Regions from separate parts of the Blautia sp. HCP3S3_B11 genome, predicted to be linked through region 3. Evidence: riboswitches for the same ligand, from Rfam matches in the RefSeq annotation. Region 3 holds a riboswitch; each other region holds the start of a gene.
The links. Region 3 has a riboswitch for cobalamin ahead of ACTNC0_RS14525 (ABC transporter substrate-binding protein). Riboswitches for the same ligand answer to the same signal wherever they lie in the genome.
Positions count from the first base shown of each region.

Region 1: it holds a riboswitch for cobalamin, as region 3 does, so the genes downstream of both, ACTNC0_RS02430 (sirohydrochlorin cobaltochelatase) here and ACTNC0_RS14525 (ABC transporter substrate-binding protein) in region 3, are expected to answer to the same signal.
Region 2: it holds a riboswitch for cobalamin, as region 3 does, so the genes downstream of both, ACTNC0_RS15680 (succinylglutamate desuccinylase/aspartoacylase family protein) here and ACTNC0_RS14525 (ABC transporter substrate-binding protein) in region 3, are expected to answer to the same signal.

Region 1 covers NZ_JBQHVP010000002.1:197,866-201,948, reverse strand. The annotation lists gene hisB (imidazoleglycerol-phosphate dehydratase HisB) at 1-536, shown strand, start outside; partial or broken gene hisI (phosphoribosyl-AMP cyclohydrolase) at 844-1,170, shown strand; cobalamin riboswitch at 1,294-1,470, shown strand; gene ACTNC0_RS02430 (sirohydrochlorin cobaltochelatase) at 1,682-3,079, shown strand; gene ACTNC0_RS02425 (hypothetical protein) at 3,381-4,083, shown strand, end outside.
Region 2 covers NZ_JBQHVP010000023.1:2,661-6,743, reverse strand. The annotation lists gene ACTNC0_RS15685 (DUF2284 domain-containing protein) at 276-755, shown strand; gene ACTNC0_RS15680 (succinylglutamate desuccinylase/aspartoacylase family protein) at 1,052-1,837, opposite strand; cobalamin riboswitch at 1,935-2,119, opposite strand; gene ACTNC0_RS15675 (M28 family peptidase) at 2,500-4,083, shown strand, end outside.
Region 3 covers NZ_JBQHVP010000019.1:50,582-54,664, forward strand. The annotation lists gene ACTNC0_RS14520 (FecCD family ABC transporter permease) at 1-13, opposite strand, end outside; gene ACTNC0_RS14525 (ABC transporter substrate-binding protein) at 28-1,152, opposite strand; cobalamin riboswitch at 1,268-1,549, opposite strand; gene ACTNC0_RS14530 (ABC-2 transporter permease) at 1,624-2,274, opposite strand; gene ACTNC0_RS14535 (ABC transporter ATP-binding protein) at 2,271-3,116, opposite strand; gene ACTNC0_RS14540 (GntR family transcriptional regulator) at 3,120-3,491, opposite strand; gene ACTNC0_RS14545 (patatin-like phospholipase family protein) at 3,826-4,083, opposite strand, start outside.

The sequences.
Region 1 (4,083 bases), on a different contig from region 3:
AGATTAATTTGGACGGAACCGGATATTCCGATATCGAAACAGGAGTGGGATTTTTTGACCATATGCTGGATGGATTTACCCGTCATGGACTTTTTGACTTAAGTGTCAGAGTTCATGGTGACCTTCAGGTAGATGATCATCATACGATCGAGGACACAGGAATTGTTCTCGGAACCGCATTAAAAGAAGCAATCGGCGACAAAAAAGGAATCAAGCGTTACGGCAGCTGTATCCTTCCGATGGATGAATCCCTTGTGCTCTGTGCGATTGACCTGTCCGGAAGACCGTATTTTGCATGGGATGCAGAATTCACTACAGATAAGATTGGCGATATGTCTACAGAAATGGTAAAAGAATTTTTCTACGCTATTTCTTATTCCTGCGGCATGAACCTCCATATCAAGGTTCTGACTGGTGGAAACAACCATCATATGGCAGAAGCCATGTTCAAGAGCTTTGCCAAAGCACTGGATGCAGCAACATCTTATGACCCGAGAATCACAGATGTATTGTCTACCAAAGGAAGCCTTGCGTAATGTAGATAATTGGTAACTATTCAGCAGTCTACTATCCCGCGAGGTGTTTTGGCATGAACATGCCAAAATCCCGAGACATACAAGTCAAAATCCCATCGCCGAAGGCGATTTTTAATGGATTTTGACTCGTAACTGTGAAGGTACTGAACAGTTACGATAATTGCAGAATAATGAAAGATGTTCCCGGAATAGCAGAAAAATAGTATTATCTTCGGGCTATGTGGAACATCTTTTGAGATAAAGATAAAATAATGCATTATAAGTTAATCAGGAGAGCGTGATAAAGATGGAAAATACAGCAAATTTAAAGAGCAGCATCGCCTGGTCGGATTTCAAGTTAAACAGCGACGGAATGGTACCTGTAATCGCACAGGACTATCAGACAAACGAAGTCCTGATGCTTGCATACATGAATGAAGAAGCATTCAATACCACACTTCAGACCGGCAAAATGACCTACTGGAGCAGAAGCCGCAATGAACTCTGGATCAAAGGCCTCACTTCCGGACACCTTCAGTTTGTAAAGTCTCTTACATTAGATTGCGATAACGACACCATCCTTGCAAAAGTAGAGCAGATCGGTGCAGCCTGCCATACAGGAAACAGAACCTGCTTCTTTAAAACACTGACAGAGGCAGTAAAGTAAGAGAATCAATGTTGTTTCTCATATAGTGTAAAAACATTAATAGGAAATATATAATTGTATTGACATTTTTTATTAAATGTGATAAAAAAAGAGTATCCGAATTGAATATGTGCAATGTTATAGCGCGAAGGTTACATCATATATGATGTGCAAAAGAGAATCCGGTGAGAATCCGGAGCGATACCGTCACTGTGTATGGGAGCTGTTTTTCAGAGACCACTGGGCTGCCGGGAAGGGGAAAACAGCGATGATCGAAGTCAGGAGAACTGCCTTGGCGTGGAATTTAAGGTCTGCGGTATACAGAACCTATATTCTCATAACTATACATAGCTCTTTTATATAAATGAATCAGGCAGTCTGATTGAATTATGAATTGTGAGATATCTGGCTGATTCATTAAAAATCGTGTATTTATGGGAAAGTGGCAGCTGCAGAATATATGGCTGCTTTTTTGCATACGTCTGTCCGGAAATACAAGAAATAAAAGAGGAAAAACAAAATGAAAAGAAAATCCATGTTAGCTTTATTACTTGCAGTATCTATGACCTGCTCCATGACAGCAGCAACAGGTGCAGTAGCATTTGCATCTGATGACACAGCGACAGAAGAATCAGCTGACGATGCAACAGAGGAAACAGCAGATGATGCAGAAGCGGATGAAGCTTCCGATGACACAACAGAAGCATCTGATGATGATCAGAAAGCAGCAGATGAAGTAGCTGCCCTGATCGACAAAATTTATGTTCAGGAAAGAACAGATACAACTGATGACGACTGCAAAGCAGCAAAAGAAGCATGGGACAAACTGACAGATGCTCAGAAAGAACTGGTAGAAGGTGAAGAAGCAAGCCCTGAATACTTTGGTCGTGACACAGGTGACGCTTCCAAAGATGATCCGCGTAATCAGGATGAAATCGGTGAGAACGAACTCCTTGTAGTAAGCTTTGGTACATCTTTCAACGACAGCCGTGCAGAGGATATCAAAGGAATCGAAGATGCTCTTGCAGAAGCATATCCGGACTGGTCAGTAAGACGTGCATTCACAGCACAGATTATTATCAACCATGTAGAAGCAAGAGATAATGAAGTAATCGATAACATGCAGCAGGCACTTGACCGTGCAGTAGACAACGGTGTTAAGAACCTTGTTGTACAGCCTACACATCTGATGCATGGTGCTGAATATGATGAAATGGTAGAAGCTATCGACGGATATAAAGATAAATTCGAATCCGTAGCAATCGCAGAGCCAATGCTTGGTGAAGTTGGCGATGACGCTACAGTGATCAACGACGATAAGAAAGCAGTTGCACAGGCAATCACAGATGAAGCATGCAAAGAAGCTGGATTTGATGATATGCAGGCAGCAGCAGATGCCGGTACAGCATTCGTATTCATGGGACATGGAACATCCCATACAGCTAACGTAACATATGATCAGATGCAGACACAGATGAATGACCTTGGATTCACAAATGCATTCATCGGTACTGTAGAAGGTGAGCCAGAAGATACAGCTTGCGAAGCAGTTATCGAGAAAGTAAAAGAAGCTGGATTTAAGAATGTAATTCTTCGTCCTCTGATGGTTGTTGCCGGTGACCACGCTAATAACGATATGGCTGGTGATGATGAAGATTCCTGGAAATCTCAGTTCGAAGCATCTGGTGATTTCGACAGTGTAGACTGCCAGATCGCAGGTCTTGGAAGAATTGAAGCTGTAGAAGATCTCTATGTAGAGCATACAAAAGCAGCAATTGATTCTCTTGGAACATCTGATGAAGCTGCAACAGACGATGCTGATGCAGAAGCAGCAGATGATACAAAAGATGAGGCAGCGGCTGACGATACACAGACAGAAGAAGCAGCAGATGATGCTGCAGAGGCTGACGCTGAATAATAGAATAAAAAGTTATTTCTTTAAATAACATTGTCCAAACAAATAAGCTGCCCGGAGAACTTGTAAAAGTTCCCGGGCAGATATATTATATGATAAGAGAGGATGATATTTTTTATCATATAATATATCTGGTATGTATTTTTAGGTTTTGGATAATATGATATCAGGGTCAAAAGGTCAGAAAGTCGCTCGTGTTTGCACGATAAGACTTTTGAACTTGGGACCTGCCAAACATGAGAGAGTAGCGATTTACGTAGTAAATCTGCGGATTATGAATATATAAAACAAGGAGAGAAAAATCATGAAAAAACGTTCATTTACATTATTAATGTCAGCACTTACTATTTCCGCAACACTTCTTGGCACAAGCCCGATTCTGGCAGAGACAGACACCGACACAGCGACAGAAGAGAGCGCCGATAAGGAAGAAAGCACAGATAAAGCTGATTCGGAAGAATCTGATGCAAAGAATACAGATGCAAAAGCAGAAGACGGCAAGGATGCAGATGCATCAAAAGGCGACACATTAGAGGATGGTACATACACAGCTGAATTTGACACAGACAACGGAATGTTCCACGTAAACGAAGCAAATGATGGAAAAGGAGTCCTTACTGTAAAAGATGGCAAAATGACAATCCACGTAAGCCTTGCATCTAAAAAAATCGTAAATCTTTTTGCTGGCAAAGCAGAGGATGCTCAGAAAGACGGAGCAGAATTGCTTGAGCCGACAACCGATACTGTTACATACAGTGATGGAATGAGCGAAGAAGTATACGGATTTGATATTCCGGTACCGGCAATTGATGAGGAATTTGATGTAGCCTTAGTCGGAACAAAGGGAAAATGGTACGACCACAAAGTAAGCGTCAAAAATCCGGTAAAAGATGATTCTGCTTCCACAGATGCAGATACAGAAGATAAAGATGCAGATTCCAAATCTGAAGATGCACAGACAGAAGATACAAAAACAGAGGATGCTAAAGCAGAGGATACAGATAAAG
Region 2 (4,083 bases), on a different contig from region 3:
CGGTTAATATACTGGTAAGAAGCTGCCAGTGGCAGGTTCTGTAGGTGACCTTCGCTCAAAAAAAACACCTCGCGGGGTACTACCTGTGAACAGTAACATATACTATTTATTATAACAAGAATTCTGCAAAACAGCCAGACATAAACGCTCGAATTATGCTATAATCCTATTATGATGTCGGAATCAAAGGTAAATCAATTTTACTCTGTTCTGACACCCAGTCATTGTTTTATAGCAAAATATTTCATCCACTTACAGAAGGGAGATTTTATCTTATGGATCTTATAAAAGAAGCACTTTCCATGGGCTTTGCCAATGCAGCGATCATGGATACAAAAGACCTGGTATTTGTACCGGAATACCGACAGTTTTGCGAAGACAATATGTGTGGAAATTATAATCTGGTGCCGGCATGTCCACCTGCCTGCGGCACTGTAGAGGAAATGCACGAAAGAGCAATGAAGTACGAAAAAGCACTGGTTCTTCAGACTGTTTTGAAAGATCCTCTTATGGATCCAGTTCTTTTTAAACAGGCGAAACATGCGCAGAATATTCTTACAGAACAGCTCGCCAAGCGTATGCAGGAAACCGGAAAAGATGATGTTCTAATCATGAGTGCAGGTCCATATAAAAATTGTTCCTGCATGTCAGCCTACAGCGTAGATGCGCAGAAGATGGCAGATGCCGCAGGAATGATCTGCTGGGCAGACGATTCAGATGTGAGATTCTTTACTCAGATTCTGTTTCATGAATAGACAGGCAGATTTTGTATTTCCGATGATTGCCCAAAAAGCTCATCACAAAAATAATGCAAAATACGACCGCACTTTATCTCCAATAATGAGATATTGTACGGCCGCATTTTATTTTCAGTCAGCCATGTCAATCGGATATTCGCAATCCGCTTTCGCTACGTGGCTCTACACCGAATAACTGCTTCACAGTTTATCAGGAGAGGCTTGTACCCCTCCTGATACAAGTAAGTCCCCACCCACTGCTTATTGCTCTTCGCAACCTCCGCAGGGGACTTTTTTACTATATGATTCTCATGTTACTTATGGTGTTTATCATTTTCATGCTTACTATTTCTGTGTTTATCACTTCCATGTTTATGATGGTGGTGTCCATGCTTATGTTCTTTATTTCCGCAAACCTCACATCCAAGTTCAATTTTCCCCTGTTTTTCCTCATCCCAGGTTCCATAAGATACCATCGGCGTGTCTTTCATAATACACAGACTGATTGTCTGATAAAGGATAATCCCGCCCATCTTAGCTCTGTAGACAAACAGTTCACATCCAAAATAATCACAGATTTTTCCCAGCACTTCTTCCTCTTTAAAGGTCTCTCCTGGCTGTTTTGCAGGATACCAGCATCCGGACACCGGGGCATCTTCATAAATCACAGGACTTACTTCTACCGGAGGTTCACCGTGCGTATGGAACTTGCCGCAAAGAACACCAAGGTGTCTTAAGATATTCTTTACATCATGAACATCTTCTGCAACCAGATCTTCACACCAGCGGGAGCTGTGTCCACGTTCCAACAAGATACTTGGAATCCCCATACTTCCGGCATAGTTGTAAGCTCCGCCGGTTCCATACATAGATGTTACCAGATAGTCCACATGTGCGATCTCTGCCATCTCACGGCTCTTTGCCGCAACTTCCGGAGTAGCTGCCCCTGTACAATATACATAGGATACCAACCCCTCGAAGCCATCCCCGCAATGCAGATCGATATAATAATCTGCCTTCGGGAAAAACTCTGTCACAACAGTATAAGCGATCCTGTCACTAAGTGTACCATTCGGATTTCCCGGAAAAACTCTGTTCAGATTCTTTCCGTCTTCATACGTCAGGTCATGGTGCGATGCTCAAATCCCGTCCGGTTCATCAGACGGATTACTATGATATTTCCCGCAATCTTCTTCGGATCCAGATCGTTAGCCAGCTACATGGCTGCCTGAATACCTACATATTCCGCATTACTGTTCACATGGTCCAGTGACATTTTTTTCCGAAACTCCCTATTACAGTGACGGGATCGTACCGGACTTGCACCGGTTTCTCTATTAATCCTTGCGGAACTTACAACGACTGGTTCAAAACCAATAAATGTTATTTAATTTTTGCGATATCAGTATACGCTGATTTTTTATTGTTTGTCCAGTATGTTCTATTACCAAAGCATATTGTATCCAAAAATATACAATACTCCGCTTTATCTCGCTTATTTGCTTTTTTATGCTACTATAGCACGGCGTTTTTCACTATTTTTCAGATTTCTGCCTTTTATCTTACTGCTCACTTCGTTTTTATAGTAATTTCAGATTGTCTCCTTTTTTTCAACAACCAATAAACAGTGATTGTAGAAGCTACCTTGCTATGCTAAAATATTTTTATAACAATTTCAGGAAAGAGGCGAAACAAATTGAACATTGAAGATTCCTGTATCTCCTGCATTGACACAGACTGGTCCTATCAGCTTGCCAAACGCATGGAAAAAGAAAAAACAAATCCTGTTCTCGGCTATCGTACCGCAGGTTCTGCCGCTGAAACCGCCACAGGTGATATGTTATATAAAGAAATGAAAGAAATCGGACTTATCGATGTAACCAGGGATACATTTACATTGGACGGCTGGGAATTTGAGAAAGCTGTCTTGAAGTTTACGGATGATGACGGTCTGGAACATGTTTTTCAGATGGGCGGATATCAGACAAATTTTAAAACTGACGGCTTCCAGGATTATGAATTAGTTTATCTTGGAAAAGGAACCGCCGCTGATTATGAGGGCGTAAATGTAAAAGGTAAACTGGTTATGGTTGAGATCAACCAGCGTGATGAATGGTGGATCAGTTTTCCTGTTTATCAGGCCTATCTGCGAGGCGCCGCTGCTCTTATTGCAGTTCAGGCCAATGGTTACGGCGAAATTGCAGAAACTGCCCTCAACGCTCAGGATATCGCAGGCCCGGACTTCGCGCCTGCATTCTCCCTGTCACAAGCAGATGCCAAAATTTTAAAGTGTGCAATCCAAACCAACGCTTTTACACACCAGAATAATCAGATGACTTCTGAATCCTCACATGGTAATCTGGATCATTCTGAAACTTCTCCGGAGGCAGATTCTTCTATATTAAGAAAACAAACTTTAAAAGTATCACTTGATGCCCGTTCCAGAGTCATTCCGGATACCAAGGCCAGCAACATTGTCGGTAAGATTCAGGGAACTGAAACTGACGCCATGATTGTACTATCTGCTCACTATGATTCCTATTTCGACGGATTTCAGGATGACAATGCAGCGATTGCCATGATGCTCGGCATCGCCCGCGCACTTGTAAAAGGCGGTTACAAACCAGCTCATACCCTTGTCTTCTGCGCGATGGCCGCCGAGGAATGGGGAATTATTGATTCCAAATATGACTGGTCCACCGGAGCTTATAATCAGGTATTCCGCGTACATCCCGACTGGCAGGGAAAAGTTATCGCAAACCTGAACTTCGAGCTTCCCGCACATGCCCACAACACGCAGGATGCTATTCGGTGTACTTATGAATATACTGACTTTATCCGTCAGTTTACTGACAGCCTGACAGTTCCGAAGCAAGCTTATCCGGACGGAATCACTGTCCTTTCTCCTATCGAGACATGGTCAGATGATTTCTCCATGGCTATTGCCGGCATTCCTTCTACCGTCAATGATTTCAGTGCCGGACCTTTTATGCAGAACTACTATCACTCTCAATATGACAATCAGGATGTCTATCAGGAAGCAGTTTATCAGTTCCACCATGAATGCTATCTGAAACTGGTAATGGCCATCGATGCGCTGGTTCTGCCGCCATTGAATTTCAGCAATACCATGAAGGCAGTCACAGACAGTATTCACGAAAATGCCCTTTCATTTGCAGATTCTGAACAGGAAACCCTACTTCAGAACTTACGGACAGCCACCGAATCTGCCAGAAATATTTACAAAAAAATATGCCAGATCAACGAAGAATATGCTGCACTTTCAGATTCCGCATTCCGCAGAAATTTTCGTTCCAAATGGGAACCTGTCGGGCTGAAACTGCTG
Region 3 (4,083 bases):
CCTGTTCTTTCACTGTTATTTCCTCAATCAGTCAAGATTCACATCCGGATATAATCCTTTTGCGAAAGTTTCAATACCATCCTGTGTACGTGTTGCACTTGCGTACATTTCACTGAGCATGATCGGATAAACACGACCGTTCTTTACAGCGTCAAGGCTCTGAAGTGCTTCATCATCCTTGATAACGGCAAGCTGGCTTTCTTTTACAGTTTCCGGATCATCACCTGCATATGGCATGTATACAACAAAAATCACATCAGGGTTTGCTGCAATGATATCTTCTTTTCCTGCTGTAGAAGCATCCGGGTTTGCCAGAGTCGCACCCAGTTGTGTTACCATATCTCCACCAAGGCTCTTTGCACCATAGTTTGTGATATCTTCTCCAAGAGGTTCCAGAACCATTACGCTTGGTTTCTCTTCTACATCTGCTGTTGCTGTAAGAGTTTTATCGATCACTGCCTTTGCATCATCTACGATTGCCTGTGCTTTGTCCTGTACATCAAAAATCTTTCCAAGATTTAAGATGTCTGTAAATTCATTTTCCAGAGTTCTGTCTCCGTCAGGGCGTGTGTTTGTGTTGTAATAAGTGTTGCAGCCTTTGTCGATCCAGTCTGTTACATTTCCGAGATTTTTATCAGAAAACAGGGAGCTCCAGGATAAGATCATGTCTGGCTCCAACATCGTTACAGTCTCAAGGGATGGGGTAAATTCATCAAGATAATTTGTTTTTGAAAATGCATCTTTAAGTTCATCCGGAACTTCATTGTCAAGACCTGCAGTAGCTACCAGACGGTCTTCCAGGCCAAGTGCAAGCATGGTTTCAATGCTTCCCTGATATACAGCAAGAACTTTCTCCGGTGCCTTTTCATAGGTTGTTTCGATTTCATTTCCATCATAATCATAGGTTGTGATGGTCAGAGGATATTCTGTCTTTGTACCTTCTGCGTCTGCTGTCTTATCTGCATCTGCTGAATCCTGTGCGTCTGCATCTTCCTGTGTATCAGAGTCTGCATCTGCTGCCGGCTGATTGTCCTCTTTGATTGTCTCAGAGTCTGCTCTCTCTGCTGCAAAAGCTGCCGGAGCTGCGGAAACTGCCATAGCTGCTGCCATCATAATTGCCATGATTCTTGTGGATAAATACCTGTTTTTCATTTGACTTCCTCTCTTTTCGTATATGTTATTTACCTGTTCGTGTAACCGAAAAGATGAGACTTCAGAAAAAGTAAAATAGAAGTGATAAGAATAACGGATACTTTTTACGGAAGCTCCTTCTTTACGCTGTCAGGCAGGTTTCCTGACTCACAGATCACAGAAAGTTCCCATAAAATAAAAACTGATACAACATCCATGCTTCAGCAGTTCATGAATATTGTATCAGAAATATTTCCAGATACTCTCTGACAGCCGGATTCCGCCTTCTCACATATTTATGCAATGACATATTACAATCCCGCTTTTTTTCTGTATACAGTGGCCGCAACCGTTCAGGCATTTCACCTGATTCCCTCTCACATTATCATACACAAAATCTGCATATGATAGTGTTCACTTAACAGCTTATTCAATTACGCTGATACAATTTTAGCACACTGCTTTTATAATTACAACCATATTCGATACACATCAGAATTCTTTCTTCTCCATAAGCCGTACACCAATCCAAAAAGATCCCATATATACAATTACTGTAAATAATACAACTCCGGCCAATACCATTCCCCAGTTCAGTCCATTCAGCCATGCACCGACTGCTTCTGCTGAAAGTCCCATTGTTTTTATCAGAGTATAAACTACGGCAATTATAATAGCCCACATGACCATTGCAATATAACGTCCTTTTTCTGCTCCAAAATGTATTACAAGCGGGAGCGATACTGACAACATAAGAAGCGCCAGTGGAATGTATATCAGAGTGCCAATAATTTTCTCACTCAGGCACCCCTGAAGCTCTGCCACACCTTTACAGATCACTCCCGTTATTGCTTCAATTCCCCACGCTGCAGCCGTAAGCCCTGCTCCCAGCAGATATTTCTCCGCCACATACTGTTTTCTGGTAACCGGCAAGGTCATAAGAAATGCAAGACCATTATCAAACTCATCATAACTTATAGTTGTAATGGCAAAAATTGCTGTGACAATCGTAAAATATCCTGCAGCAAAACTGACACTACCGCTTCCTGTCAGATTCAGGATGACTCCCATTACAACAACCAGGATAAAAAACTGTTTCTGCTGTTTCATCAGTTCTATATCCTTTACAAATAATCCCTTCATACCTGTTCCTCCATCATCACTACCAGATCATCAATCTTTCCATTCTCAATTACAACATCCGGATAATTTTCCATATAAAATTGTTTCTGGTTTGTCAGACACCTGTATCCATAAGCTTCTTTCCGGATCTTAATAAGGTATTGCTGATCCAGTTTTTCGTACTCTTCTTCTGCAACTTTAAGAACTGCATAATCTGACAGCAGTACATCTGTATCCTCATGAAGGATAATTTTTCCGGCATGGATCATATAAAAATCGTCACAAAGACTCTCCAGATCTGATGAAATATGTGAACTGATCAGAATAGAACTGCTTTCATTTTCTTCCATATATTCTCTCAGCATGTTCAGCACCTCATCCCTGGCGATCACATCCAGACCAACTGTGGGCTCATCCAGAATCAGCAGTTCTGCCTTATGGCTTAATGCTGCCAGTACTTTAAACTTTGCTTTCATACCAGTGGAAAATTCTTTGATTTTCTTGTCTGTGGGCAGATTGAATCTTCTGCACTGCTGCAGGAATTTCTCTCTGTCAAAATCCGGATATATGCTTTTCATGATATTTGCCACGCCCGCTGCTGTCAGATACATACTGAAGCCTGAATCTGCAAAAACAACTGCCAGTTTCTGCTTATCCTCCGGCTTAAGCTCTTCTGCCTTTTTCCCAAAGACCTCTATCTCTCCGCCATCCGGATGAATCAAGCCGAGCAAAGCTTTAAATGTGGTGGATTTCCCGGAACCATTTCTTCCAATAAGTCCTGTAATCATCCCAGGCTGTACTTCCATAGAACAGTCCAGCGAAAAACCTCTGTAATGTTTCTGCAAATGACTGATTTTCAACATGTCTTAGTCCTCCATGATCATTTCAAAAAGATTTCTGATTTCCTCATCGTTCAGTCCACATCTTCTGCCCTTCATGATTGCCTGCTCCAGATCATGTTCTACTTCTTTGAGCTGTTCTTCCCTCATCAGGTTTTTATTTGTGGCTGCAACGTAGGTTCCTTTTCCATGAACAGTGACGGTAAATCCTTCTTCTTCCAGATTGTCGTAGGCTTTCTTCACAGTCAGGGCACTGATCTTCAGTTCCTTTGACAAACTGCGTACTGAAGGTAATACAGTGTCCGGCTGTAACTCTCCTCTGATAATCGCAGACTTAATCTGATCTATGATCTGTTCATAAATAGGTACCATGGATGAATTATTGATTATTATATGCATATGTTTCTCCTCCATCTACAAACAGTATATAACAGCGCATAACTGTTGTCAACTGTTTTATACTGTTATACATTATATTTTATCAAACGAGTCTGCCTACCCCTGTTCACTGATAACATCTCACTTCGATTTGCAGACTAAAAACATTTCTACAGACAAAAAGAAAGATGGATTCGGTTATAAAATTTTCCAAATCTATCTTTCTTCTTATCAGATTCTTAATCCACATTGCTACGTATCTCTACACCGAATAACTGCTCTGCAGGGAACTCACTTAATTCGGTTAAAGAATTGTTTTTAATTTGTTTTTATGTAATGGTTTTTTCTCTGTTTTTTACTCTGCCAAATACGCCTTCAGTTTCTCCATATCAGCTTTCATCACTCTCCGTCCCACCTCATAAATCTCCTTTAAATGGGCCGGATCACGCTCAACCGGTTTTGCACTGATGTCTCTGTCCGGGCGGATAACATGGATCCTGCCCTCTTTTTCCAGATATGCGATTTTATCCAGCATACGATTATACTGAATATGACGTTCATCCAGAAGCTTTACAAGCTCCGGATACTCCCTGAACTTCAGCCGGATCAGCGG